Regions from separate parts of the Clostridium sp. M62/1 genome, predicted to be linked through region 2. Evidence: a T-box and tRNA genes for the amino acid it is inferred to sense, from the RefSeq annotation. Region 2 holds a T-box; the other holds one or more tRNA genes.
What was found. The T-box of region 2 lies ahead of pheS (phenylalanine--tRNA ligase subunit alpha). A T-box ahead of a tRNA ligase gene usually reads a tRNA of that ligase, here a tRNA-Phe.
Positions count from the first base shown of each region.

Region 1: it encodes a tRNA-Phe, which carries the amino acid that the T-box ahead of pheS (phenylalanine--tRNA ligase subunit alpha) is inferred to sense. The anticodon was not compared.

Region 1 covers NZ_CP085988.1:419,032-433,397, reverse strand. Annotated here, with positions in the region: gene glgB (1,4-alpha-glucan branching protein GlgB) at 1-1,395, shown strand, start outside; gene LK436_RS02340 (heavy-metal-associated domain-containing protein) at 1,620-2,000, shown strand; gene rsmI (16S rRNA (cytidine(1402)-2'-O)-methyltransferase) at 2,173-3,051, opposite strand; gene LK436_RS02330 (tRNA1(Val) (adenine(37)-N6)-methyltransferase) at 3,070-3,822, opposite strand; gene LK436_RS02325 (PSP1 domain-containing protein) at 3,865-4,773, opposite strand; gene holB (DNA polymerase III subunit delta') at 4,778-5,767, opposite strand; gene LK436_RS02315 (guanylate kinase) at 5,975-6,658, opposite strand; gene LK436_RS02310 (decarboxylase) at 6,660-8,279, opposite strand; gene LK436_RS02305 (hypothetical protein) at 8,428-10,365, opposite strand; gene LK436_RS02300 (ComEC/Rec2 family competence protein) at 10,671-11,693, opposite strand; gene LK436_RS02295 (M15 family metallopeptidase) at 11,886-12,644, opposite strand; tRNA gene LK436_RS02290 (tRNA-Lys) at 12,807-12,879, opposite strand; tRNA gene LK436_RS02285 (tRNA-Phe) at 12,960-13,032, opposite strand; tRNA gene LK436_RS02280 (tRNA-Met) at 13,092-13,165, opposite strand; tRNA gene LK436_RS02275 (tRNA-Tyr) at 13,225-13,306, opposite strand; tRNA gene LK436_RS02270 (tRNA-Thr) at 13,330-13,402, opposite strand; tRNA gene LK436_RS02265 (tRNA-Val) at 13,411-13,483, opposite strand; tRNA gene LK436_RS02260 (tRNA-Asp) at 13,513-13,586, opposite strand; rRNA gene LK436_RS02255 (23S ribosomal RNA) at 13,671-14,366, opposite strand, start outside.
Region 2 covers NZ_CP085988.1:2,015,702-2,030,067, reverse strand. Annotated here, with positions in the region: gene LK436_RS09520 (MATE family efflux transporter) at 1-997, opposite strand, end outside; RNA gene ssrA (transfer-messenger RNA) at 1,119-1,463, opposite strand; gene smpB (SsrA-binding protein SmpB) at 1,675-2,139, opposite strand; gene rnr (ribonuclease R) at 2,200-4,299, opposite strand; gene secG (preprotein translocase subunit SecG) at 4,850-5,086, opposite strand; gene LK436_RS09495 (TIGR00266 family protein) at 5,185-5,865, opposite strand; gene pheT (phenylalanine--tRNA ligase subunit beta) at 6,051-8,498, opposite strand; gene pheS (phenylalanine--tRNA ligase subunit alpha) at 8,582-9,601, opposite strand; T-box leader at 9,735-10,017, opposite strand; gene LK436_RS09480 (slipin family protein) at 10,078-11,184, opposite strand; gene LK436_RS09475 (RtcB family protein) at 11,694-12,926, opposite strand; gene LK436_RS09470 (WYL domain-containing protein) at 13,171-14,366, shown strand, end outside.

The sequences.
Region 1 (14,366 bases), 1.6 Mb from region 2:
CGGGACAACTGCTATACATACAGGGAGGCAGCCAAGGCCCTTGCAGACTATGTAAAGCATATGGGCTATACCCATGTGGAGCTTATGGGGATCGCAGAGCACCCCTTTGACGGCTCCTGGGGCTATCAGGTGACCGGCTATTATGCTCCCACCTCCCGCTACGGTGCTCCCAAGGATTTCATGTACCTTGTAAATTATCTCCATAAAAAAGGAATCGGCGTTATTTTAGACTGGGTTCCCGCCCATTTTCCCAGGGACGCCCACGGGCTTGCTGATTTTGACGGGGAACCCCTCTATGAGTACGCAGATCCCCGCAAGGGAGAGCATCCCGACTGGGGTACAAAGGTATTTGATTACGGAAAGAACGAGGTCAAAAATTTCCTGATCGCCAACGCCCTCTACTGGATCGAGCAGTACCACATAGACGGACTGAGGGTGGATGCAGTGGCATCCATGCTCTATCTGGATTACGGCAGAAAGGACGGGGAGTGGGTTGCCAACCAGTACGGCGGCAATCAGAATCTGGAAGCCATCGAATTTTTCAAGCATTTAAACAGTGTTCTGACAGGGAGAAAGGACGGCTGCATGATTATCGCCGAGGAGTCCACAGCCTGGCCGAAGGTCACGCACCGGCCGGAGGATGACGGACTTGGCTTTACCTTCAAGTGGAACATGGGCTGGATGCACGATTTCCTGGAATACATGAAGCTGGATCCCATTTACAGGAAATTTAACCACAACCACATGACCTTCGGGCTTACCTACTCCACCAGTGAAAACTTCATCCTCGTTCTCTCCCACGATGAGGTTGTCCATTTAAAATGCTCTATGATCAATAAGATGCCCGGCATCTACGAGGACAAATTCGCCAACCTGAAGGCAGGCTACACCTTCATGCTGGGCCATCCCGGCAAAAAGCTGCTGTTTATGGGACAGGATTTCGGCCAGTTCCACGAGTGGGATGAAAAGGTATCTCTGGACTGGTATCTGGCTGACGAACCCCTCCATGCAGATCTTCAAAGCTATGTAAGGGGCCTTCTCACCCTCTATCGGAAATACCCCTGCCTGTCCCGCCTGGACAATGACTACGCAGGCTTCCAGTGGATCAATGCCAACGACGCTGACCGAAGCATTTTCAGCTTCGTACGCCGGGATGAAACGAAGAAGAAAAATCTCCTCTTCATCATCAATTTCACTCCGGTGGAGAGGGCGGATTACCGGGTAGGCGTGCCGAAGCGGGGCAATTTCACCCTGGTTCTGGACAGCCATCACGGATATTATGAGAAAAACGATGACGTGCACGTTTACCGCTCCAAGAAGGGAGAGTGCGACGGCCAGCCCTACTCCTTCTCTTATCCGCTTCCCCCCTACGGGACGGCCGTGTTCCGCTTTTAAGAGATGGAATATTCCCTATTCCTTCCGCTGTCCATTTTCGCCGTCTATTTCCACTTTCCCACTGTCTATGGACAGATTCAGGGCTGCCGCTTCTGCGGCGGCCCTTTTTCCTGCCCTCCAGCTTCCTTCTCCCCTTTCTTCCCTCTTGACACAGCATGTCCGCTGCAGGTATAATAACAGAAAGTTAGTATTAGCTAACCATTGTGTAAAGGAGGTCTTTTGCCATGTCAGGAGGAACGATTTCAACGGCTGTCATCTGTGTCATACTGGCCGTCATCTGTATTTTTTCTGTAAAGAAATACAGAAAGAAGCTCACCTCCGGCTGCTGCGGTGCAGGCGGGGAGGGAACAGTCAAAAAAAGGAGAGTATCGGATCGAAACAAAGCCCATTATCCGTACACAAAAATCCTGAAAATTGACGGCATGTCCTGCGGAAACTGCGCAAACCGGGTGGAAAATGCATTAAACGCCCTTGACGGAGTCTGGGCCTCTGTGGATCTGGGAAGCCAGGAAGCCCTGGTGCGGATGAAGCAGCCCATGGACCCGGAGCTCTTAAAAAATGCCGTCAGAAAACAGGGGTACACCGTCATCCGGATAACTGATTAAAATAAGAAATTTAGCCAGCATTGCGAGTGCTAAGATGAACATTCCTATCTGTCTGAACTGAAAGAGCGGGGCGGCCTCTCCTCCCATTCATCCAGGAGAAAAGGGGAAGTTTCTTTGTGACTTTCATCGGAACAAAAAAACTTCCCCTTTTCTCCCCACTTCCCCTCTTCCCCTACAGAAGCGCCTGATAAACCTCTCTCTTGCTGATCCCCCGATCCTTGGCCACCCGCTTCATGGCCTCTTTTTTATCCATCCCCTGTGAGAGATACAGCTCCATATGCTCCTCGACGGTCATCTCCTCAAACTCCTGCTGCTTCTCCCGGTTCACCTGGTCAAAGGATTTTCCTTCGATGACTACCACGCACTCGCCCTTAGGCTCATTCTCCTTATAAAATTCCAGAGCGCCGGAAAACGTGGTGCGAAAGGCCTCCTCATAGCGCTTTGTCAGTTCCCTGCAGACGGTGATATTCCTCTCCCCCAGAGCAGCCGCAAGCTCTGAAAGCGTCCTCACCAGATGGTGGGGAGCCTCGTAGACAATGATCGTCCTAGTCTCCTTCTTCAGCTCCTCCAGAATCCACTGCCGTTCCTTCTTATCCGCCGGCAGAAAGGCCTCAAAACAGAAACGCCTGGTGGGAAGACCGGAAATAGTCAGGGCTGTGATGCAGGCTGCAGGCCCCGGAAGAGAGGTGAGGGGAATCCCCGCCTCATGGCACTGGCGCACCAGCTCCTCCCCGGGATCGGAGATACCCGGTGTCCCCGCATCCGTCACCAGCGCCACCGTTACCCCCTTCTTCATCTGATCCACCAGGTACCTGGCCTTCTCCACCTTGTTGTACTCATGGTAGCTTGTCATAGGAGTCTTAATCTGAAAATGGTTCAGCAGCTTGATGCTGTGCCTGGTATCCTCCGCAGCGATGAGATCCACGTTTTTCAGAGTATCCAGCACCCGAAGGGTAATATCGTCCAGATTGCCGATGGGAGTGGCGCACAGGTACAGCTTTCCCGTCCCTGCCTTTTGTGTCTTTTCACTCAGAAGAGCCTTGTCATCCATCTTCCGTTCCCTCCTCTTTTAATACCCGTAGATATCATAAATCTCATCCATGTAAACCCCCGGTTCCCGGTACACGATCAGCGGCTTTTCCACCTTTATCATGGAACGCCCCCCCTTCACCGCCTCTATAAGAACCATGTTGGCATCCTTGTCTACAAAGGGGTGTACGAGCTTCATCCTCTTTGGCTCCAGCTTATACTTCGTAAATGCAGTGATAATCTCAATGAGCCTGTGAGGCCTGTGCACCATATAAAACCGGCCTCCCGGCCGGAGCACCTTCGCTCCCTCCCGCACCACGTCCTCCAGGGTGCAGAGCACCTCATGGCGGGCAATGGCCTTGGGAAGATCCGGATTTTTCAGCCCGTGGCTGTCGTTCATATAGGGAGGATTTGATGTCACCACATCAAAAGAGGCAGCACCGAAAATCCGGCCTGCTTCTTTTATATCTCCTGTCACAATCTCAATTTTCCCCTCCAGGCCGTTGAGCCAAACGCTCCTTCTTGCCATCTCGGCCATGTTCTCCTGGATTTCCAGCCCAGCAAAATAGCTGCCCTCTGTCTTGGCTTCCAGAAGGATGGGGATAATCCCCGTCCCCGTTCCCAGGTCGAGAGCCCTCTCCCCCGGCTTTACCGACGCATATCCAGACAGAAGCACTGCATCCATTCCAAAGCAGAATGCCTTTTGGTTCTGGATGATCCGGTAGCCATTTCTGTGAAGATCGTCGATCCTCTCATCCTCTCTCAGTTCAATCTCTCTTTTCTCTGTATTCAAGTCCTGTCCCTTCCTGAGTCTTTCACGAAGTTTTCACCTGGATCAGTTATTGTCCAGCTTGGATTTTCCTTCCCTCTTTTCAAGGGCCTCCAGCTGCTTTAACTCCGCATCCACATTTACCTTTTCTTTTCTGCGCTTCGGTCTGAATTTCAGGCGTTTTACCGGGTATTCCCGGATCTCCTTTTCGTCCTTTCCCACTGTCACCACTACCTTTACCAGCTGGCGCAGCACACTTACGCTGTGGACCTCTCCCTTGAGGCCGTCGTCCGTCGTCACATAGTCGCCGATTCCCGGCAGCTTGCTGTTTAACTCCTCGTAGGTTTCCTCCTCATTTTTCAGACAGCACATCAGCCTGCCGCAGACGCCTGAGATCTTTGTGGGATTTAAGGACAGATTCTGTTCCTTGGCCATCTTAATAGAGACGGGGATAAACTCTGACAGGTAGGTATGGCAGCACAGGGGGCGTCCGCAGATTCCGATTCCTCCCATGATCTTCGTCTCATCTCTGACTCCGATCTGGCGAAGCTCAATCCTGGTCTTAAACACGGCAGCCAGATCCTTTACAAGCTCCCTGAAATCGATTCTGCCGTCAGCAGTAAAGTAAAAGAGCACCTTATTGTTGTCGAAGGTGTACTCCGCGTCAATGAGTTTCATCTGAAGATTGTGTTTTTTAATCTTTTCCAGACAGATGCCGAAGGCCTCTTTCTCCTTTTCCTTATTCCTACGCTCTGTCTCCTCGTCCGCTGCCGTAGCCATACGGATCACGGACTTTAAGGGCTGAACGACCTTGGACTCGTCCACCTCCCTGCTGCCGAGAACCACATGGCCAAACTCAATACCCCTGGCTGTTTCTACAATTACATGATCTCCCGTGTTGATCTCCAATCCGGCCGGGTCGAAAAAATAAACCTTTCCCGCCGTCCGGAACCTGACACCTATTACCTTTATCATCAATCTAATTCTCCTTCATTGTTAAGAGCATAAGCTCAAGGGCGAGCTCTGTATTTACATTGGCCGCCAGCCTTGCCTTTGCCTTGTCAATGGCATTCAGAATGGTCTCAAGCCCCTCATAGGAGCTGTTCTGGCAGAGCTTGCTGACGGTTGTATATTCCTCCTTAAAAATCAGGCAGTTCATATCCTTTGTCACCTTGTACATCAAAATGTCCCTGTACCAGAGCTGCATGAAATCCAGGCACTCGTCCAGATCGAGGTTTTCCTCCTGCATCTTCCTGATGTAGTCGAGAAGCATGACAAGATCCATCTCCTTCACATGCTTTAAAAGGTTCAGAATCTCCCTGTAAAGCAGCTTAAACTCCTCTGAAGACGCCAGATGAATGGCCTTTCCCAGATTTCCTCTGGCAAATGCCGCATAGATATCCGCCTGGCTCTCCCCGATTCCCATGGATTCCATCAGATAGCTGCTGACGGTCTGATCCTTTAATGGTCTCAGCTTCAGCTTAATACACCGTGACAGGATGGTCGGCAGAAATGCCTCCTCGTTGGTGGTCATCAGAATAATCACCGCATAGGACGGCGGCTCCTCAATGGTCTTTAAAAGGGCGTTCTGAGCCTGAACCGTCATTTTCTCCGCCTCGTCCACCAGATAGATCTTGTAGGCGCTGCTGTAGGGCTTAATCTGTATGGTGTCATTGAGCTGCTCCCGTATATCGTCAACACCGATGCTGTTTGGCTTTTCATGGGTGACCCAGATCACATCCGGATGGTTCCCGCTCAGTATCTGTTTGCAGGAATGACATTCCATGCACGGTTCCTTATCACTTTTTTCACAGAGCAGCGTCATGGCAAATGCCTTAGCTAATGTCTTCCTTCCCATCCCCTGCTCGCCCGAAAGGATATACGCATGGGAAACCTTGTGGTATTCGATTGCTTTCTGAAAATGATCCTTTATCATTTCATGTCCGATAATATCTTTAAAGCCTGCCATGATTCCTCCTGAAGAAAATGTTATGCATAGAAGCTGCGCATTAAAGCCGCTGTCTCTTCTCTCACTGCCTGTGCGGCTGTCATTTCGTATCCTCCTGATACAGACTTTCGCGGTCATTATACCATCTCGACTGACGTCTCGATGGGCCGCTCGTCAAATGCATGCTCATGCAAGCATGGCATGCGCTTTCCTCGCTATTATATCACACTATCCCTTTTGAGGAAAGCGAGAATAAAAGGGAAACCCTGTTATCCTCTGGGCCAGATCGTCTAAACACTTTTCCAGCTCCCGGTTCTCATATCTGTCCTGCGCGGTGATTCCTGCTTCAGCCAGCTTTTCCTCTGAAAAATCCTCCTCGTCAGCCAGAAAACGGCGGCACAGCTCCGCATATCGCGGGCATTTCTGCTGTTTTTCCCGGTTCAGAGCCCGTTCAAGCCGTTCTCCATCCTCCACCTCAATATAGAGGGGGACTGTATTCTCCCGTCCAAAGTAGCTGCGGATACTCTGGTAGGATTCAAGCGTTCCTATCATCAGAATGTTCCCCTCCCTGAGATCAATCTGCCCGTCATCGACGGTTGCATAGCTCCAGGGGCCGTACATCGTATGATAAGTTCTCTTTTCAATCACCTTTCCCATTTCCCACATCTCCTGTAAGGAGGCCTCATCTGTAAAATGGTACTCTGCCCCCTCCTTTTCTCCCTCCCGCATAGGCCGGGTTGTATAGGGGATAATGGTTTTCAGCTCCGGAATACGTTCCAGCAGCTTTTTGTAAATGGTATCCTTTCCCGAAGCGCTCTTTCCCATCACAAAGTAGATTTTCCCGTATTCGTTTCTCTCCTCTTCTCTTTGTCCTCTTCCCTGTTCTAATTCAGTTCCTGTTTTCTGCTTCATCTTATCTTTCCATCTGTCCTTCTTTACCGTTCTTTTCAACCGCTTCCCTGACTGCAGTGTCCACTGTCCCGTCCTCATAAATTCCCTCCACAGTCAGGCCCAGCCTTCTGTTGGAAAGAATCATCTGAAGCGCCTCCCTGGAAATCTCCTCACCGGGAACTATGGCCGGAACTCCTGGCGGATAGACGGTGAGAAATCCTCTGCTCACAAGTCCTGCTGCCTGCTCCAGGCGAATGCGCCTGCCAGGCCGTCTGATAGCCTCAGACATATTCATCCTCACCTCTGTATCTCTCGTCCAGGTAAAGAGCCGGCTGTCCTGCGCAGCCAGCTCTGCCCCTTTTTCATCCTCCCTTTTGCTTTCCTCTGTGCCTTCCCTTTTGTTCTCTTCTGCCGCTTTTTCACATAACTCCCTGTCGATCGTACACAGAGCCTCCATCAGCCGCAAAAGTCCTTCCTCGCTGTCCATCAGGGAGGTCATAAAAATCACATACCTGTCGCAGCACATTTCCGGTTCCAGATGAAACCGTTCTCTTACCTCTGCTGCCAGCCAGGTTCCATTGTATCTTTCCCGGCCGCCGTTCTCTTCTGCAGTCTTCTCTCCAAGTTCTCTCCTGACATGGGGTCTTATGCCCACCACCAGCTTTGACAGATCCCTGTCTGCTGCAGCCTTGCGCCCGATCACAGAATCGTCAAGGATCCACAGGCATTTCCATTCCTCCGCTCTCTCCATCCACTGCTCCAGACGCCTTCCGTACTTCTCCAGGTGTTTTCTTCCCTCCAAGTCCATATACTGAATACAGTTATCGATGGAAGCCATCAAAAGATAGGAGGGGCTGGAGCTCTGATACACTCTCAGATAAAATTCCAGGCATTCCCTGTCAATGCGGCTGCCTCTTATATGGAGCAGAGCCGTCTGCGTCAGAGAGGGAAGTGTTTTATGCACACTCTCAATCACCACATCCGCTCCCAATTCCAGCGCAGAGCGCGCAAACAGCCTCCCCTCTCTCCTGCCTTTTCCCGTCCCTTCTCCAAATGCAAGATGGGCGCCGTGAGCCTGATCTACAATCAGAGGAAGCCCGTATGAATGGACAGTCTCTGCAATGCGTTCCACATCCGACACAATTCCCTCATAGGTGGGAGAGGTGAGAAAGACAGCTCCTATCTCCCTCTTCCCCTGCTCCTTCAAAATCCTGTCTATCTTTTCGGCAGAGATCCCTCCCTGAATTCCATATTCCTCAAAGATCTCAGGATATACATACAGGGCCTTCAGTCCCCTGAGCATCACTCCATGGTAGGCTGACTTGTGAGAATTCCTTGCCATCAGGAGAGTTCCTCCCTCGGGCACCGCCGCGCTGATGGCTGCCAGAATTCCGCAGGTGCTGCCATTGACCAGATAATACGTCCTGTCTGACCCGTAAATCTGAGCCGCCTGCTCCATGGAGTCTCTCAAAATTCCCTCTGCGTGGTGAAGGTTGTCAAACCCCTCGATCTCTGTAATATCCACAGAAAACGGATTGGGGAAGGAAGTTATCCCCAGCTCCTGCCTTCTTTTATGTCCCGGCATGTGGAAGCCATAAAAATCTGACCTTCCATATTCCTCCAGTCTGTCAATCAGACGCATACTCCTGCTCCTTCCAGGTTCCTGTTTCTGTTTATTCCATGACAGCAGCCCTGCCCCGTCTGGCGTTTCGTCTCTCATGGTTCCTCTGTTTCTTTATCTATTCTCAATCTATTCTTTATCTAATCTTTATCTCTTTCTCATCTCTTCTCTACCACTTTACCAGCGATGCCTCTGTACTTATATCCCGGATCACTCCCGATGTACTGTCATACGTACATTCGTGGTAGAAACAGTAAATATCATCTCCCTGGGCAGCTACAAAGGACAGTCTGTCATTTCCGCTGTTTCTCGGAATAGAATCCTCGATAATTCCCATCTGTCCGTCCTCCATAATCGCACAGATATTCCCGTGAATCTTCCCGTCCACCGTTTCAGAAATATATTCCCCGAAAATCCTGTTTTCTTCCCTGTCCGGGTACATGGCTGTGATCACTCCCTGGAACAGGCGCCCCACCTTCTCCTGGGCCATGGTGTCCAGATTTGCCCTGTAAGTCTGGCTGTACTGTACCCCGTCAATATTTTCCATGCAGGCGCTGTAGTAAAGCCAGCTTCCTATGATGCAGAAGCTGTCCGTGTATATGCCGTTCTGAGCAACCAGCGCAGTCGAATCACTGTCAATGGCTTTTTTATAAATTTTTCTGTCCATTCCGCTCCCATACAGGTAGTATAATTCATTCCCATAAATCTGCTGGGCAGGCCTTACTGCTGTCACAGCATTTCCATCCATCGTATAGACCATGTCCCCGATGTGAAGTTCTCCGTTTTCATCTGGCTGAGCCGGCTCTCCGTCCTCGTACACAAACACAATCTGTCCATCTTCCAGAGCCGGCAGCAAAATTTCCCCCTCTGCATAATCTGTCTCTCCCTCGGAAACACAGTTCAGTCCATTCTCATCCATATAAAACAGAGTATCCCCAAAAGCAAAATACTCACCCTGAGTTTTGACCATTCTTTCCTTTCGCGCTTCTCTCATGCCAGTTCTGAATACAGAATTTCCCTTTCGGTAATACACCCAGTCCTCTGTAAACTGAAGTCCGTCATTATCTAAAACAGCACTGTCTGTAAAAAGCTCTGACTGATTTTCCCCATCTCTATCCGCCATATAGGCTGTCCTCTTTATCTGCTCAGAATTGGGAATCTGATAGCTGCACACATAGTAAAGACTCTGGAAACGAAAATCGGCCCATTCCACATGGCCGTTTCGGATGACGCACTCCTCCTTCTGACCGGGAATTTTCCGGTAAATGTCCCCATCCCTTACCGTATACTTAGTTTCTCCGTCATAAAAGATATTCTGGGAAGCTTCTGTCTGCCTGTTTCTCTCAATTCCCGTCAGCTCTCCGTCCTCAAAAATCAGACGCTGCCTTCCCAGAAAGAGTTCTCCCGTCTCCATCCCGCCTTCCTCAGAATCAACTAGAAGCCTGTCCCCCTCAAGGCGAAATGAAACAGCCTGGTCCTCCTTTCCATCCATGTTCTCTGTTTTATTTTCACTATCCGGCGCTTTTCCATCACTTGTGCCGTTCTCCCCTGCTTTGTAGATGCCCTCTGATTCAGTCCCCTCTGAAACAGTATCCTGTACTCTGTTATGTTCATCAATAAACTGGATTACTCCCCTGTACAGGATAAATGCGGCAATCCCGAGCACCACAAACATCAGAGTCACCCGTACAAAGCTCTTTACATATTCTCCCGGGGAGCTTTCCTCCTTCTCCTCCACAGCTTCATCCTTCGAAATTCCCGCCTTTTCCTCCACCGTCATCCAAAGCTCTGCAGCCATATTTTCTGAAATTTTTTCCGGATCACTTCCAGGCTCAGACTCAGATTCCGGCGCCATCCCCGCATGGTGAAAGACAAGCTCCCTCAGGTAGTTTCTAATAGCCTCCTCAGACTCCGGAATCGTCTCTCTCTGGCCGAACAGTTCAGCATAAGTAATAATTACCAGATCTCCTGCTTTCTCGTGTCCCTGGGCCTCACAGGCAGCCTGAAACACATCCTGGACAGTCAGAATGTAGAAATTTTCAAATTCTTCCGTCTGCCCCATTCTCACCTGAGCCGCCGTCCGCTCAAGCAATGTCTGCTTCTTCATAAAAACTTCCTCCTGCCAAACACATCCCATCACAGGCATTCCCTCAAACAGTTATTGTAATTATTTTAAGGTAAAACTCCCTTTTTTTCCACCGTTTTTCTGAAAATAAATCGCACAGAAACGTCCCCTCCCCTTCCTGAGCAGTAAATCCTTCCTTGTTTTTCAGCCTCCTGTAAAAAAAAGCAGGAATGTCCTGCCCGGGTATCTGTCATACCAGGGCAGGATATTCCTGCATGTCATTCTTTTACTTCTTTTTTGCCTCTTATCTGCATATCAGAGCTGCATGTCCCGGTACCATTCCATCCTTAACGGAGCACCTGATCTCCGTCCTTGGCAACATAATTTCTCTGGACTCCTATCCGCTCCATCCATGCCCGTGTTTTCATCGTATTGTAGGAACCTGCGCCTGCCACTCCGTCCTTCATATTGTCCCAGAGCCAGTCCGGAGCAGGCCAAAAGCAGATTTCCGGATGGAGAACCTGATAAAGATTCTCCCCCACTCCGTCCTGGCCGTGGTGTGCCATCTGAACAACATCCGATTCCAATTCATTATAATTCCACATGCGAATTAACCTGGTTCCCGGCTCCCATCCCAGATCCCCGAGAAACATAATCCTCTTCCCGTTAATGTCAATCCTGTAAACCACTGAGCTGTTGTTAAATGTATTGTACTCTGTGTAAAACGGCTCATTCATCACGGTAATTCTGGCGTTGTCCACCCAGAATTCCTGCCCCTTTGAGAGAGGAGTATGCAGCTTTTCCGGAGCTGTCTTTGAAAATGCAGCCATCAGATTATCGTAATCTGACATGCGCCCCATATTATCGCCCTTCTCATACTGTTCCCTGGACAAGAAGGAGTAGTAGATGCTGTCAATCTGCACTGGAACGGGATTCCTGTTTAAAATATTTGTCAGAGCTCCGATATGGTCACTGTGGGGATGCGTGATCAGCCAGGCAGACACCCTGCCTCCCATAGACTGAATCGTCTCCACCAGATGATCTGCATCCTGATCAAGCCCGCCGTCTATGACAATGACCTCCCCGTTATTTGTCTGAAGCAGAAACGACATATTCTGGCCAGAAGTCTGAGAAGCCAGCATTGTAAGCGCTGCTCCTCCCAGATACGCCTCCTCCTTAGAGTCTGTAGCCGAGCCGGCAGCCGGCTGTCCAGGCTGTTGCCCCTGCTGAATGGCCTCGATCAGCAATCCGTTTTCATCAGCCCTGCTCTCCCCGGCCGGCACTGCCAGAAACATCATAAATGCCGCCATAAACGCGGCCATCAGCCTTTTTCCTCTATTTTTCAGTCTTTTTTTCAGGTTTTCTTTCATCTTCCATCCTTTCTGATTCCCATCTTCTGTCCTTTCATGAGGTTTATCTAACTGCGATTATATCAATAAGCATGGAATAAAACAACTTAACAAATTCTGACGATTTTCTTTTCCCGCCATCTCTTTCTGGTTTGCTGTTTCATTCCCTTTAATTCTTTTTCTCGCATGCATCCCATTCATCCTGTCTTCACTTTACATAATGTATCTATGCCTGTCAAAATCATACTTTGACACAATTTTCAGGGCCCCCCTGTCATCTGTCACCATACATTTTCCTTCGTTGGAATCATGCTCAGGCCAGAGAAAGAAATACTGGCCTTCTGAATCTTTCTGAAGTCCAGTCAGCATATAACCGTCCCTGTCAAACAGATACCAGGCACTGTTTCGTTCCATCCAAAACCATCCATCCTTTGCATAGGAGCCATCTGAATACTGGTACCACCAGCGAATGCCGTCCTGGGCCATCTTCCAGCCCTCATCTGCCTTTTTCGGCCAGGTCGCCATAAATGCCTTGGGATTTTTATAAGTTTTCTTCAATTCTTTCGTTGTGCTTCCCCAATCCGGCAGATATAAATGAGGTTTATCCACAATACTCGTCCATCTGCCTCCCCATCCGAGACCCAGCTTCTCTGCCACAGAAGCTGCCCTCTCAAACATTCCCGTAGAATCGTTGAAGGCATCATCTGTTACAGCTCCATTTCCGTTAATATCCATTTTTAGAAAAAAATCAAAGGCAATCCCCCATTGGTGCTGTGAGGAATAGCTGCTCCCTTTTGCATTTGTAACAATCGGCCCAGGTTTTGTCCTGCCCTGCTCATACAGCGCATCCTGCTCCTTTACAGTCCTGAGCGTTTCCCCAATCTCCACAATAATCCCCTGATCCAGACACTCCTTCTGCCACTGAGTGGCCAGATGCTGAAGTCTTGGATGACATAATGTGATATCTCTCATGCAAGTTTCCTTTATTATCATATATCATTTTACATATCATATTCGGTCTGTCCAAAAATGTTATCAGGTCTTCTTTGCGTTTGGCAGCCTCCAGTCAGTTTTTATCATAACAAAAACAGCGGAAAGCCCTTATCTTAAAGGCTTCCCGCTTATTTTTAAGGATGAGGCATCGGGGATTCGAACCCCGGACAACTTGATTAAAAGTCAAGTGCTCTACCGACTGAGCTAATACCCCGGAAATATTATTGAAATGACAAGCTTCGTTTCAAAACGAATGTTTTGTTCTAAACATACATTCATAAGCAAAAAAATAAATGCCCAGAACCGGAATCGAACCAGTGACACGAGGATTTTCAGTCCTCTGCTCTACCAACTGAGCTATCTGGGCATTTTCCTTATGCACCTTCACCAGACAGATGACTCCGTCTAAAAAAATGCATAAAAAAATTGCGGGGGCAGGATTTGAACCTACGACCTTCGGGTTATGAGCCCGACGAGCTTCCAGACTGCTCCACCCCGCGTCAATATTTACATTACTATTATATACAATAAGTATCAAAATATCAATACTTATTTTAAATGGATGGAGGTGGATTCGAACCACCGAAGCGTGTCGCAACAGATTTACAGTCTGCCCCCTTTGGCCACTCGGGAATCCATCCATATGAAATTGGCTTTCGCCTAGAGCCGATGATCGGACTCGAACCGATAACCTGCTGATTACAAATCAGCTGCTCTGCCAATTGAGCCACATCGGCAAATGAAATGGGGCCTATAGGGCTCGAACCTATGACCCTCTGCTTGTAAGGCAGATGCTCTCCCAGCTGAGCTAAGACCCCAGATTTTAATTTTTAGCTTGTCGCTAAAGCGACCCGGATGGGACTCGAACCCACGACCTCCGCCGTGACAGGGCGGCGCTCTAACCAACTGAGCCACCGGGCCAAATGAGGATACATACCCTCAAAACCACACATTGAACTTCCGCTCTTCCTTCTTCCTACCTTTCCATCCTTCCTACCCAACCTCTTGGTTAAGCCCTCGACCGATTAGTAACAGTCAGCTCCATGCATTACTGCACTTCCACCTCTGCCCTATCTACCTCGTCGTCTTCAAGGGGTCTTACTACTTGCGTATGGGATATCTCATCTTGAGGGGGGCTTCACGCTTAGATGCCTTCAGCGTTTATCCCGTCCCGACTTGGCTACTCTGCCATAGACTTGATAGTCTAACAGATACACCAGAGGTCAGTCCATCCCGGTCCTCTCGTACTAAGGACAGCTCCTCTCAAATATCCTACGCCCGCGCCGGATAGGGACCGAACTGTCTCACGACGTTCTGAACCCAGCTCGCGTACCGCTTTAATGGGCGAACAGCCCAACCCTTGGGACCTACTTCAGCCCCAGGATGCGATGAGCCGACATCGAGGTGCCAAACCACTCCGTCGATGTGAACTCTTGGGAGTGATAAGCCTGTTATCCCCAGGGTAGCTTTTATCCGTTGAGCGATGGCAATCCCACTTTCATACCACCGGATCACTAAGTCCTACTTTCGTACCTGCTCGACCCGTCGGTCTCGCAGTCAAGCTCCCTTCTGCCTTTGCACTCTTTGAATGGTTTCCGACCATTCTGAGGGAACCTTTGAGCGCCTCCGATACCCTTTCGGAGGCGACCGCCCCAGTCAAACTCCCCACCTGACATTGTCCCACTGCCGGGTCACGGCAGC
Region 2 (14,366 bases):
GCGTGGTATAGGCTATGGAGAACAGGGAGGTGAACACGATCGCCTTTTTCACCCGTCCATACTCCTTAGCCCCATAGTTAAAGCCCATAACCGGCTGGGCGCTGTTTGTGACGCCCTGCACCGGCATGGACGCCACCTCCCGCAGGGAGTTGATGACTGTCATAACGCCCACATAGAGATCCCCTCCGAATGTCTGAAGCGTCGCATTGCACACGATCTGCACGGTACAGTTGGTGATTGCCATGGTAAAACCGCTCATTCCCAGTCCCACAATGGCCCGGATTCTCTTCCACTGCGGACGCAGGCAGGACAGCCGGAGGCGCAGTATGGTTCTTTTTCCTGTCAGGAAACGCACAATCCAGACAGCGGAAAAAAACTGGGAGATAATCGTCGCCAGGGCAGCCCCCCGGACTCCCATGCCAAGGCCGAAAATGAAAATCGGATCCAGGATGATGTTGGCCACCGCCCCCAGAAGGACGGTGCACATCCCCACCTTCCCAAATCCCTGGGAATTAATGAAGCTGTTCATTCCAAGCCCTACCATGACAAATATGCTTCCCAGAAGATAGATGGTGATGTAGGCGTCGGCAAAGGGATATGTAGAATCGCTGGCCCCAAAGGCATAGAGAAGGGGCTTCTTAAAGAGCAGACCAAGCATAGTGAGAAAAACCCCGAAAACCACCAGCATGGTAAAGGAATTCCCCATAATCTTCTCTGCCTCTTCCAGGTTTCCCCTCCCCCTCTCAATGGAACACAGAGGGGCACCTCCCATTCCGAACAGATTGGCAAAGGCGATTACCATGGTGATCATGGGCAGGGACAGCCCGATTCCGGTCAGGGAGAGGGTGGCATGTTCCGGTATCCTTCCTATATAAATCCTGTCCACAATATTGTAGAGGACATTGATCAGCTGGGCCAGTGTCATGGGAACTGCCAGACCTAAAATATTTTTTACAACGCTCCCCTTTGAAAAATCGTTTTCCGCCGTCCGCTCCATCTTTTCTTCTCCTTATGACTGTCTTTCCTGATTGTTTTCCAATCGCAGTATGGTTACGCTCAAAACAAGCGAAAACCCTTGTAAATAAAGGAAAAATCCAATACTTACAAGGGTTTTTCATGGATGGACCAGACGGGAGTTGAACCCGTGTCCAAGAACCAATTCCCTGTTCTTCTACTATCATAGTCCGTTCTTTTTCATTCCCTCCATCCTGCGGAAACGAACATCCTCAGAACTTCAGTAGCACCTGATACGCCTGGCGGTCCGGCGCCCTCCCGCCATCGTTTCTCACATAGTCGATGCCAGATTCTTAAGGTGTGAGTGCCCTAAGGCTGACAACTGCTGCAATTAAGCAGCAAGTGCTAATTTTCTATCGTTAGCGTTTAATTTTAATTTTGCCATTTAACGCATCGCATGCGGATAGCTTCACCAGCTGCATAGCCCCTGTCGAAACCGGTACTGGCCCTTACAAATTGTCCTATAGATTTTATCACCGATTCTCCCAACTGTCAACCGATTTGAATGTCCAAATATCGGTATATTTCCTCTTTTTTCTGCACAATTCAAACGTTTTCAGGAAAGAGAACTGCTGAAAGCACTGTGCCAAAGTGACCGGGAGCTGGCCGCCTGTCTGCTGAAGCCTGCCCCGGCACCGGCGTTATGACATTAACCCTGGCTTAATACTGTTTTGCCTTAAAGCCTCTTTCTATCTCACGTCTGGCATCTTTCTTGGCAAGATCCTCCCGTTTATCATAGAGTTTTTTACCCCTGGCAAGTCCTATCTCTACCTTTACAAGACTTCCCTTCAGGTAGACCTGGAGGGGCACAAGGGTAAAGCCCTTCTCCTTGATCTCTGATACAAGACGGTCGATCTCCTTTCTGTGCATCAGAAGCTTTCTCTGCCTGAGGGGATCTCTGTTGAAAATATTCCCCTTTTCATAGGGACTGATATGCATGCCGTACACATAGACCTGGCCGTTTTCAATCCGCACAAAGGCCTCCTTAATGCTGCATTTTCCCATGCGGATGGATTTTACCTCTGTGCCGTAAAGCTCAATTCCCGTCTCATATTTGTCATCAATAAAGTAATCGTGAAAGGCCTTTTTATTATTGGCCACCAGCTTAAAATTATTTGTTCCCATGTGTTCCTCCTCATGTTTTATTCCGAAAGCCGGTCCGTTCTTTCCGAACGCTCCCGTTTTCTAAAACTGCCTTGCCGGAATAAAGTCGATGGTTTTTGCAAACCGGTCGCAGCCTGTCACCTGCACCCGGATGACCTCACCTAATTTATACGTCTTTCCCGTCATCTCCCCTGTCAGCTCGTACCGCTCTTCGCTGAACACATAGTAATCGTCCCTGAGCTCATTGATATGGACGAGTCCCTCCACTGTGTTCGGAAGCTCCACGTAGAAGCCCCAGTTCGTGACGCCGGAAATGACGCCCTCAAATTCCTGTCCGATAAACTGTTCCATGTACTGAACCTTTTTCAGCTTATCGGTCTCCCTCTCTGCCTCATCGGCTCTTCTCTCCAGAGCTGAGGTCTGCACTGCCACCTGCGGCAGAATCCTCTCATAGTGGGAAACTCGTTTCCCTGTCAGACCGCCGTGAAGAGATTCTTTGATGATCCGATGAATCTGCAGATCCGGGTATCTCCTGATAGGAGATGTAAAGTGCGTATAATAGCGGGCTGAAAGCCCGAAATGTCCTGTATTTGCTGTAGTATATTTTGCCTGCTTCATGGAGCGGAGCGTCAGCCGGCTGATCAGAGCCTCCTCGGGCGTTCCCTCCACCTTATCCAGGAGCTTTTGCAGCTCCTTCGGGTGAACCTCGCCGCCTGGCATCCGGAGAGTGTAGCCAAAGTTGTTGATGAAGGTTCCAAGGCGCTTCATCCTGTCCTCATCCGGCTTCTCGTGGGTCCGGTAGAGGAAGGGCACCTCCTGCCAGAAATAATCCTCCGCCACTGTCTCGTTGGCCAGAAGCATGAAGTCCTCGATGATCCGGGTGGCGGCATTGCGCTCGTAGGGCTTTATCTCAATGGGCCTTCCCTTCTCATCCAGCACAATTTTGCTCTCCGGGAAATCAAAGTCAATGGAACCTCTGGCATGACGCTTTTTCCGCAGAATGTCGGCAAGCTCCTTCATCAGGAGGAACATGTCGGCAAGCTCTGCATATCTGGCCGTCACCTCCGGATCGTGTTCCGTGACAATGGCATTGACTGCCGTGTAGGTCATTCTCCGGTCAGACCGGATCACGGTTTCCGCAATCTCGTGGCCCACCACGTTTCCCTGGCTGTCGATGTCCATCAGACAGCTTAACGTCAGCCGATCCTCCCCCTCGTTTAAGGAGCAGATCCCGTTTGAAAGCCTGTGGGGAAGCATGGGGATCACCCGATCCACCAGGTAAACGCTGGTGGATCGCCTCAGGGCCTCCGCGTCCAGAGCCGTGTATTCCCTCACATAGTGGCTCACATCAGCGATGTGGACGCCCAGCCGGTATCCATCGCCGGCCCGCTCAATGCTGATGGCATCGTCCAGGTCCTTGGCCTCCTCGCCGTCTATGGTGACGGTCAGAAGGCCTCTCAGATCCTTTCGTCCCCCTATGTCGCTGCTGTCTGCCTTTTCCGGGATACTTTTTATCTCCTCCATCACCGCCCTGGGAAATTCCTCGGGAAGGCCATATGCCCGGACAACAGACAGAATGTCCACCCCCGGATCATTGATATGTCCCAGGATCTCCGTGATGACTCCCTCAGGCTTCCTTCCCTTTTTCTCCCCGAAGTCCTTAATTTTCACCATAACCTTGTGGCCGCTTACTGCCCCCTGGTCGCATCCCTGGGGAATAAAAATATCTTTTGCTATTTTCTGATTGTCCGGGATCACGAAACCGTATCCCCTGCTCTTTTCGTAGGTTCCGATCAGAGTTTCATTGGCATGCTCCAGGATTTTCACCACAGTGCCTTCTGCCCGGCGCCCTTTTTCTTCTGCGTCGATGACAATCTGAACCCAGTCCCCGTGAAGGGCTCCGTTTGTTCTGTCTGCAGGGATGAAGATATCCTCCTCCTGCCCCTCAGCTGTGACAAAGCCAAAGCCCCTCGGATGGCCGGAGAAGATCCCTGTCAGGGCAAAAGCCTCCGCCTTTCCGAATTTTCCTTTTTTGGAAATGCTGATCTTTCCCTCAGACAGCAGAGCGTTCAGCACTGCTTTCAGCTCCTCCCGCTGCTCCTTGGGGACGTTCAGCAGGATGGCCAGCTCCTTAAGCTTCATCGGAACGTACGCCGTCTCATTCATCAGGGACACCAGCATGGCTTTTCGCTGTTCAAACAGCTCTCCCTCACCTGCTTTTACCTGCTCGGCCTCCGGGCTCTCCTCTGCTGCCTCCAGAATGCTGTCGGCTCTGCTCCTGCCCCTGTTCTTTTGCAGCTTTTCTGATTGAAAGCTGCGCTTTGATTTTTTATGTTTTTTATTCTCTTTTTTCACGCCTGTTCTCCAGTCAGCTTTTTCAAATTTTACTCTTTTTTGATTTTTTCACCGGCGAAACCGCCTCTTAATTGGTCCGCCGGAGGACACGCTTATTATTCCCACTTTTCCTGAAATAAGACGCGCCGCCCCGTGTGCATGTGAATCCTCTCACGTCTTCGCGGAAAGCCTGCAGAAATTTCCGCAAAGATAACAAAGAATCCTGCCTCGCAGGATTCTCCGCCTGCGGCGGGGCTGCAAAGCAGCCGTATTCCTCTCTGCCGCAGTGCGATCCCCGCGGAGCGTTTTTATATAACAGGGAACAAAGTTTCCTGTTATATAAAAAAGACACCCCTGCTGCCAAGAGTGTCTTTCTGAATCAATTAGAGTATCTTAATTAAAGTATCTTAAGGTTCAGCACAAGCGCCAGAATCAGCCAGAGAATCGCACCATACTTTGTGAGCTTCTCGAGCTTACCCTCCATGGAACGGCTCTTGTTTCTCCCCCAGTAGCTGTCAGCCATACCGTTAATGGTGCCGGACAGGCCCGCTGACTTTCCCTCCTGAAGTAATACTACAATTGTCAAAAATACACATATAGCAACAAATACAAAGGTAAGAATCCCTCGTAACATCTTTTGCACCTCCTATAGTCAAACAAGAGTATAGTATCACACTTTACATGGAAAAACAAGCTGTTTTTCACTAATTTCTGCCATCTTCCCTGCTTTTGCTATTTCCCGCTGCTTGGAAAATAGGGGAGGAGCGCGCCTGCCACACTGGAAATCGGCATGGTCTGAAGCCAGATATGACCAGGTCCTGTGACGATGGTATTAAACAGTCCCTCGCCGCCAAACAGCATGTTTTTCACTCCCGGCACTGACTGAATTTCCATCTGACATCCTGCCGTCATAGCCGCCAGGTATCCTGTGTCTATCACCATCTGCTGGCCGGCTTCCAGATCATACTCCATAATGTGGCCGTCGAATTCAGCGAACACGATGCCTCTTCCCGAGAGTTTCTGCATAATAAAGCCTTCACCGCCGAACAGACCTGACCCCAGCTTCTTGTGAAAGTAGACAGACAGATCCACCCCTGCCTCAGAAGCCAGAAACGCGCTTTTCTGAAAAATATACTCCTGCCCGGGCCCGACTTCGAAGGCTCTGATAGAACCCGGAAAGCTGGATGCAAACGCGATCATCCCCGGACCGCCCTTGGCCGTATAGGTATTCCGGAACATGGACTCCCCCGAAAACAGCCGCCCGAAGGCCTTCCCGATTCCGCCGGCGTTCGTCTCCATCTGCATGTTGGGGCTCATCCAGGCCATCGCCCCCTTCTCTGTGATCATAGCTTCGCCTTTTTCCAGCTCGCATACTACTGCCGGCAGCGTCTCTCCGTGAATCTCATATTTCATATCCTGTTCCTCCCTCCGCATATAGATGTATTGTATCACGGATATTTTCTGTATTGTTTTCTTTTTTCTTAACATATTCTGAAATATTTTCCTGAAGGAGACCGCGCCTGCCGCAGCTGAATGGCAGAAAAAAGAAGGATCCTGCAGAGTTTTCTCCCTCTGCGGAATCCTTCTTTTTCGTTCTATCAGCTTCTCAGCTCAATTCCCAGCCCCTGAAGTCCGTTTAAAATTTTCTGCATGGCAGAAGCCACTTCCTTCTCCTCCAATGTGTGATCCTTGGAGCGGAAGGTGATGGAGTAGGCCACAGACTTGTAGCCTGCCGTGATCTGGCTGCCCTCGTAAACGTCGAAGAGCTTGTAGCTTTCCAGGATCTTTCCGCCTCTCTGCTCGATGATCTCCTCGATCTGTCCTGCCAGCACCTCTTTTTTCATTACCATGCTGATGTCTCTTGTAACAGACGGATACTTGGCGATTCCCTCGTACTTGTGGTCAAAGGTTGCAAGAGGAATCAGATTCGGCATATCCAGGACTGCCACATAGGCCCTCTCGCCGATCTTATAATTGTCTGCCACATCCGGATGAATCTCTCCCATGTAGCCGATTACCGTGTCACCGTAGGAGATCTCCGCCTGACGTCCCGGATGGAGGAAGCTCTTTCCTGCCTCAGGGTTGTAGCGGGGCTTCTTATTTAAACCGATCTTTTCCAGGAATTCTTCCACAACACCCTTCATGGTGAAAAAGTCTCCCTCCCCGTACATGCCCAGAGTAAACTGCTGGCGCTCGTCCGGAAGCATGGGAAGCCCTGTCTGCTCAAGGTACTCTTTGCTTACGCTGTCCTCTGCCGGCAGGTAGATGGTGGCAAGCTCATAGAGCTTTACATCCTTATTCCGGCGGTTGTAGTTGGTGGACAGGGAGGTCAGCATACCATTTAACGGAGTGGTTCTCATGATGCTGAAGTCCTCGCCCAGAGGATTCGAGATGGTGACAACCCTGCGGAGCGTGCTGTCCTCCGGAATCAGAAGCCTGTCAAATACCTTCGGGCTCTCAAAGGAGTAGGTCATGCTCTGGGAGAAGCCGCAGAACTCGGCAATCCTTCTGGCAACCTCCTCCACTCTCAGCTTGAAGGACAGCTTTCCTGCTGTGGCCTCGCCGGTGGGAAGGGCTGTCGGAATCACGTCGTAGCCATAGAAGCGGGCCACCTCCTCGGCCACATCTGCCATCCTGTGGACATCCTGGCGCCAGCTTGGAACTACAATCTCCTCTGTGGCTGCATCGTACTCCAGCTCCACGCTCTTTAAGTAGGAAATCATATCCGCCCTGTCGATATTTGTTCCCAGAAGGCGGTTAATCTTCTCCGGCTCGAAAGGAACGCGGTTTCCCTCTCTCTTTACCGGATAAACGTCGATCATGCCGCCGACTACCTCTCCGGCTCCCAGCTCCTCAATTAACTGGCAGGCGCGGTTGATGGCCAGCTCTGCCGTGTTCGGATCAAGGCCCTTCTCGAATTTTCCGGAAGCATCTGTCCTTAAGCCCACTCTCTTGGCGGAAAGGCGGATATTCGTTCCGTCAAAGCATGCGGCCTCGAATACCATGGTCTTCACGTTATCTGTAATCTTGGAATTTTCTCCTCCCATGATTCCGGCAATTCCGACAGCCTTCTCTCCGTCGTTGATCATGAGAATCTGGCTGTCCAGCTTTCTCTCCTGGCCGTCCAGGGTCTCAAATACTTCCCCGTCCTGCGCACACTTTACAACGATCTGCTGACCGGCGATCTGATCGTAGTCGTAAGCGTGCATCGGCTGTCCGTACTCTTCCATCACATAGTTGGTAATGTCTACGATATTGTTGATGGGGCGGATGCCGCTGGCTGCCAGGCGGCGGCGCATCCAGTCAGGGGACGGCCCCAGCTTAATGTTTTTCACCATTCTGGCACAGTAGCGGGGGCAGAGCTCTGTGTTCTCCACGCTCACCTTCAGGAAGTCGTGAATGTCTTCGCCGTTTCCTGTCTTTCTGATCTCCGGCTCGCAGAAGGTCTTTCCGAAGGTAGCCGCTGCCTCTCTGGCAATACCGATGACGCTGTAGCAGTCCACGCGGTTTGATGTGATCTCATACTCGAATACCACGTCGCGAAGGCCCAGGGCCTCGATGGCGTCGCTTCCCACCTCTGTGTCCTCCGGGAAAATATAGATTCCCTGTTCAGGAGCTTCCGGGTACATCTCACGGCTGGAGCCAAGCTCTTCGATGGAGCACATCATTCCGTTTGATTCCACTCCACGCAGCTTGCCCTTTTTGATCCTGATTCCGCCTTCCGGACGGCCTCCATCGTGATCGCCGGCCACCCTTCCGCCGTCGAGAACAACCGGAACCTTCTGGCCCACCTTTACATTCGGAGCGCCCGTCACGATCTGGGTGGAAGTCCCGCCCAGATCCACCTGACATACAACCAGCTTGTCAGCGTCCGGATGGCGCTCAATCTCTGTGATCTGGCCTACAACAATCTTGTCCAGGTTTTTATCCAGGCACTCATATCCCTCTACCTTCGTTCCTGTCAGTGTCATGGCGTCTGTGTATTCCTGCGCTGTGACATCGAGATCCGGAACATATGCTTTTATCCATGATAATGCTGTGTTCATTTTGATTCTCCTTGCAATCTAATCCATGATTTTCGTCAGTGCTTGATTCAGAACTTCGTATCCTGTCTCTGTTCCCGGGTTTCCTAAAACTGCTTTAAGAAACGCACGTCATTCTCGTACAGGAGACGCATATCGTCGATCTCATATTTTAACAGGGCAATTCTCTCAAGGCCCACGCCGAAGGCGAAGCCGGAATACTCCTCCGGATCAATGCCGCACATCTCAAGTACATGGGGGTGCACCATGCCGCATCCCAGAATCTCAATCCAGCCGGATCCCTTGCAGAAACGGCAGCCCTTTCCGCCGCACTTGAAGCAGCTTACATCCACCTCAGCGCTGGGCTCTGTGAACGGGAAGTGGTGGGGGCGGAATTTTACCTTTGTCTCTTCCCCGAACAGCTCTCTGGCGAACTCGGCCAGGGTTCCCTTAAGGTCTGCAAATGTAATGTTCTTGTCAATGACAAGTCCCTCGATCTGGTGGAAGGACGGGGAGTGGGTTGCATCCACCTCGTCGGAGCGGAACACACGTCCCGGAGCGATGATGCGGATAGGGGGCTTCTTCGTTTCCATAACGCGCACCTGAACCGGGGAGGTCTGGCTCCTCAGCACCACAGAGTCATTGATATAGAAGGTATCCTGCTCATCCCTTGCCGGATGCCCCTTGGGGATGTTTAACTTCTCAAAGTTGTACTTGTCGTACTCCACCTCCGGACCTTCCACAACCTCATAGCCCATGCCGATGAAAATGCGCTCCACTTCTTCAAGGGCAATGGTGTTGGGATGGCTGTGTCCTACATTATTTTTCTTCGCCGGAAGGGTTACATCGATAACTTCCTTCTTCATCTGCTCCTCGCGGGCAATGCGGGCCAGCTTTTTCTTTGTCTCCTCTAACTTCTCCTCAATTAAAGCCCTGGCGTCATTTACCATCTGTCCAACCTTCGGGCGCTCTTCCGGAGCTACATCCTTCATGCTTTTTAACACGCTTGTCAGTTCGCCCTTTTTTCCGAGGTATGCAACGCGGATGTCATTTAACTTTTCCAGCGCGTCGGAAGCTTCGATCTTCGCAAGGGCTTCTGCTTTGATCTTCTCTAACTGTTCTCTCATAATTTCTCCTTCTGAAATAGACTTAAATTTTGCTTTTAACCGTGGCTGATTGATGAGCGACAGAAAAGTTTTGTTTTACCTGAAATTCCCGGGATTTCTTAAAAATAAAACAAAAAAACCGCCCCTTCAGACACGAAGGGACGGTTCAGACCGCGGTACCACCCTGATTCCTGCATCCGTGAAAACGGCGCCGGTTTCTGCCGGCCTCCGGCTTTTCACAGCCCAGGCTCTTATCTTATACGTAACGTGTACGGGACGTCGCCGCCTAATGGATGCTGCAAAAGAACAGCTCTCGTTCAGCCGCGCGGCTCCGGTGGGAATTTCGACACCCTATCTGAACCGAAGAGGCTCTCAGCCGGCGGCCTCCTCTCTCTGGACGGAAAATAAGGGTCTACTTGCACCTTCACTGCCTTTTTATATACTGGTTTATATTCTAAGCACTGCTCTCCTGTTTGTCAAGTGCAGAAATGAACTTTTCAAGTCTTTCGCCCCTCTGTCAGAGCAGCCAGCTGCTCCAGTATTCCGGCTGTGCCTGACAGGGAAATGCTTCCCACCTTCTCGCAGATTCGCTCCAGGTATTCCATCTCCTTGAGGCGATAGAGAATCTGGTTTTCCTCCATGAGCCTTGCCGTGTTCAGAAGGCTTCTGGTAGAAGCCACCTCCTCGCGGCGGGTAATCACATTGGCCTGGGCCTGCTTCTCTGCCACCAGAACGGTATTCATGATGGCGCGGATCTCTCCCGGCAGGATGATGTCCTTGATTCCCACTGCCCCGATTTCCACCGGATACTGTGACTGGATCTCCTTCATCTTCTCTTCCAGCTTTCTGCCAATCTCCTCCTTCTGATTCAGGAGTTCATCGAGGGTTAGCTTTCCCACATACTCCCGTGCAGCCAGCTGCCCTGCGCTGTATATCTGCTCCGCGATATTTTTCGTCTTTTTCACCAGCTCTGCCGGGTCAGAGACACGGTACTGGCAGAGAATATTGAGCCTTACTCCCACCTTGTCCGCTGTCAGAATCTCCTGCCCGGAAATTTCCAGGCGCTGCATTTTCAGGTCCACCAGGACACAGGAGACCTTTATGCCGTAATTCCAATAGTACCAGATGCCGCAGGGAAGCGTTCTCTCATACTTTCCGTCAAAGTAGAGAAGCCCTGCCTCCCCCTCTCCGACGGTAATTTTTCTGTACATGGCCGCCGGAACCTGTTCAATCAGGTAGACCGGAAGCTCCCCCTCTATCTCCGGCTTAGTCACATCCACAATGCGGACCTCGTTCTTCTCATAGACATTCCAGAAATAGTACTCTCCCGCCGGGAGCACCTGGGAGAAATTTCCGTTTACGCTGTGAAAGCCTATGCTCCCGTCCGGAATTTGAACGTAGAGAATACGCTCTGCAAATTCCTTATCCTTTAAAAGAATCTCCATGGGAATCCCCTGATCGGCAAACCTGCCTTTCATGGCTGCCTTTTTCACCGCATACGTCTTCCAGAATGGGAAACGGTAGGTACCGGGAGACAGAAATCTGACGAATCTCCCATTATCTATTAAAAATCCACAGGACTGATCTGCGATAACTGTTTTCATGTTTTGCCCTCCTGTCTTTTTCTGCTTCTTTTCCATCTCCCTGCAGGGGCCTTCCGTTCAGAAGCCTTCCGGCAGAACCGGGCCCTGGAATCCGGAAGAAATCGGATTTTTTCCGGTTCCCCGTTTTCCGGTCTCCTTTTCTGCCCTCCCTCTCCGGTATCCCGGAAGGCGCAGGCTGCAGTGAGACGGGAAAGCTTCAAGTTCCGTTCTCTTCCCCGCCGGTCAGAGGACAGACCCGCTTTCCTTCAGATACCCTTTAGGGCGGCATCCTCTCCCGCAAACACAGAGCTCTGCCTGACAGCAGAAAATCGGTCGACTGCTATACCACTTAGCTACAGATCCTCTCGGTATCCGGCGGGATTCGAACCCGCGAAAAATCGATATATATGAAGGTTTCTGTTCCCCGGAATGCAGGCTTTCTATTTTCCTGCACCGCCCAGGCGGGAGGCATAAAATCCATCCCAAACCTGCTGCCTGAAAGGGCTTTCCTGCCGGAAGGCCCGGGGGAATCAACCCTTGACCACACCAACGGTGTGAAGTTTTTTCACCGGCTCCACCAGATCACTCTGGTTTTTCATTACCTCGTCAATGTCTTTGTAGGCAAAGCGGCTCTCCTCCGCCACATCGGATTTATTGCGCTTGCCGAGAATGACCTGCTTTTCTCTCAGGTCCTTTATAACCTCCTCGCAGGAAAAGGCGCTCATAGCTCCTTTTCTGGAATATCTGCGCCCGGCTCCGTGGGAGGAGGAGCAGAAGGATTCCGGGTTTCCTTTGCCGCGCACAATGTAGCTGCAGGAGCCCATGGCTCCGGGAATCACCGCAAGCTCTCCCTCCCTGGCCCTTGTTGCGCCTTTTCTGTGTACCCAGACATTCTCTCCATAGTGGTTCTCAAGAGCCGCATAATTGTGATGGCAGTTGATCTCCTCTGTAAAGGCCAAATGGAGATCCGTATACTTTCCGATCCACTTTTCCAGAATAGCCTTGACGGCAAGCATCATCTTCGCCCGGTTCTCCATGGCAAAATCCATGGAAAGCTGCATCCAGTTCAGATACTGCCTTCCCTCCCTGCTGTCCAGAGGCAGGAAGGCAAGCCGGTATTCATCGGGAACCTGGCTGTACCATCTGGCATTCAGCTCCCTGGCCTTCTGGTGAAAATAGTCGCAGACGGCCTTTCCGAAATGGCGGCTTCCGGAGTGAATCATGACGCTTAGATACCCCTCCTCATCCTCCTGAAGCTCAATGAAATGATTTCCGCCTCCCAGAGTTCCTATCTGGAAATATCCCGCGTCCAGCTGGCCTAAAAGCTCCCCGTCCTCCTCGTACTTGTCAAACTCCTCAAAGGCCCTGTCAAGGGTGTAAGAGGGCATCTGTATCTTGTGGTGGGCAGAGCCTGTCGGGATATTTCTCAGAATATCTCCGACTATCCCCTGGAGCAGGTTCCCGTTTCCAGTCAATATACCGCGAAGCTCCTCTGCCTTTACATTCGTCCCCGTCCATGCCATTCCGCAGCCGATGTCCACGCCTACTGCATTGGGTATCAGCACGTTTTTCGCCGCTATCACTCCTCCGATGGGCATCCCCTTTCCTGTGTGGGTATCCGGCATCAGACACACCCATTTATGAAGAAACGGAAGCTCAGCCAGGTGATATGCCTGGAGAAGGCAGCTCTCCTCAATATCTTCTTTTTTCTCAAGCCAGACTCTGACCGGCCATTTTCTCGACTCATCTGATAATGTAAACATCGCTCTGAACACTTCCTCTCTGTCTGATTCTGATTATTTTCACGGGACGTTATCTGCGCCCGACTGTCTGTTTCGGCCTGCGTTTTTCCCTCTGGTCTGTATTTTTCTTCTGTCTGACCTTTACATGTCCTATTCTAGTAAATTTTTCCTGTCCTATCATTTAAAAAAAGTTGCGACCTTGATATAATTAAGCCAGGTAAGACACAAAACGCACCGGCCGTCCGGCTTGAGGGGAGGAAGGCATATGGCCCAGTTTCAGGAGCTAATCAAAAATTTCGACCGCATCCGCGACTATATGCGGCAGTTTTATGTATACGGCTTTAAGGTTAGAGGGGAATATACAGAAAAAAGTGCCCGAACCTACGATAATGAGCGGCGCAGAATTGAAAGCTGGCTGAAGGGATACGTGACTTTTGACTATACGGCAAAGGGAAAGCAGATTTCCATCAGCGCAGACAGCCGATCCATTGCCTCCAATCCTCTCTATGCGGCCTGGAAGGCAAAGAGCTTTACAGACAATGACCTGTTGCTCCATTTTTTCATACTCTATTATCTGGCCCCCGAAGGCGGGCAGGAAACGGGTGAAAACGCGGATTTTCCTCTCTTATCCTGCAGCGAGCTGGCTGACCGGATTGCAGCTGACTTTGGCCTGACCTTCGACGCCCAGACAGTGCGGCTCAAATTAAAAGAATACGAGCTTCTCGGACTGCTCATCTCTGAAAAAAGGCAGAAGTCTCTCTGCTACCGCCTTGCACCTGCATCGGTTCTGGACCGGCCGGAGTTTACTCCCCTCTTCGAGCGGCTGATTGCCGCCATCTCTTTCTTTTCAGAGGCGGCGCCCTTTGGATTTGTGGGAAATACGATTCTGGATCGGGAAAACAGGGCCAACACCTGTTTCCAGTTCAAACACCATTTCATGGTTCACACCCTGGAGGACGGAATCCTCTACCCCATCCTTCAGGCAATCCGAAAGGGGAGTACCCTGGAATTTGAAAACCACAGCAGGCGCAGCAGCCATGTCAGCTGCATAACGGGAATTCCTCTGCAGATCTTTGCAAGCACCAGGACAGGAAGGCGCTATGTCTGCCTGTATTCTGCAAAAGAGCGGAGATTTATGACGCTGCGGCTGGACTGCATTGCCCGGGTTCAGGAAGAGCCTGAGGCTGTAAATGACTGCAGGGAGGCTCCCCGACAGGAGACCTTCCGCCAGGGCGGGCCCCGGGGGCAGACCGCCGGGGAGCTTATGGAACTTCTGGAGAAAAACAAGCCCTTCTGCTTTGGCGTGTCCTTTGGGTCAAAAGCCGTCCGTCTGGAGGAGATCTGTCTGCGCCTTCATGTGGATGAGCAGACGGAGCCTCATATCCTGGAACGGCTCTACCGGGAAGGAAAGGGCGGAGAGGTACTCCGCATCCGCAAAAATGAATATCTCTACAGCGGAAC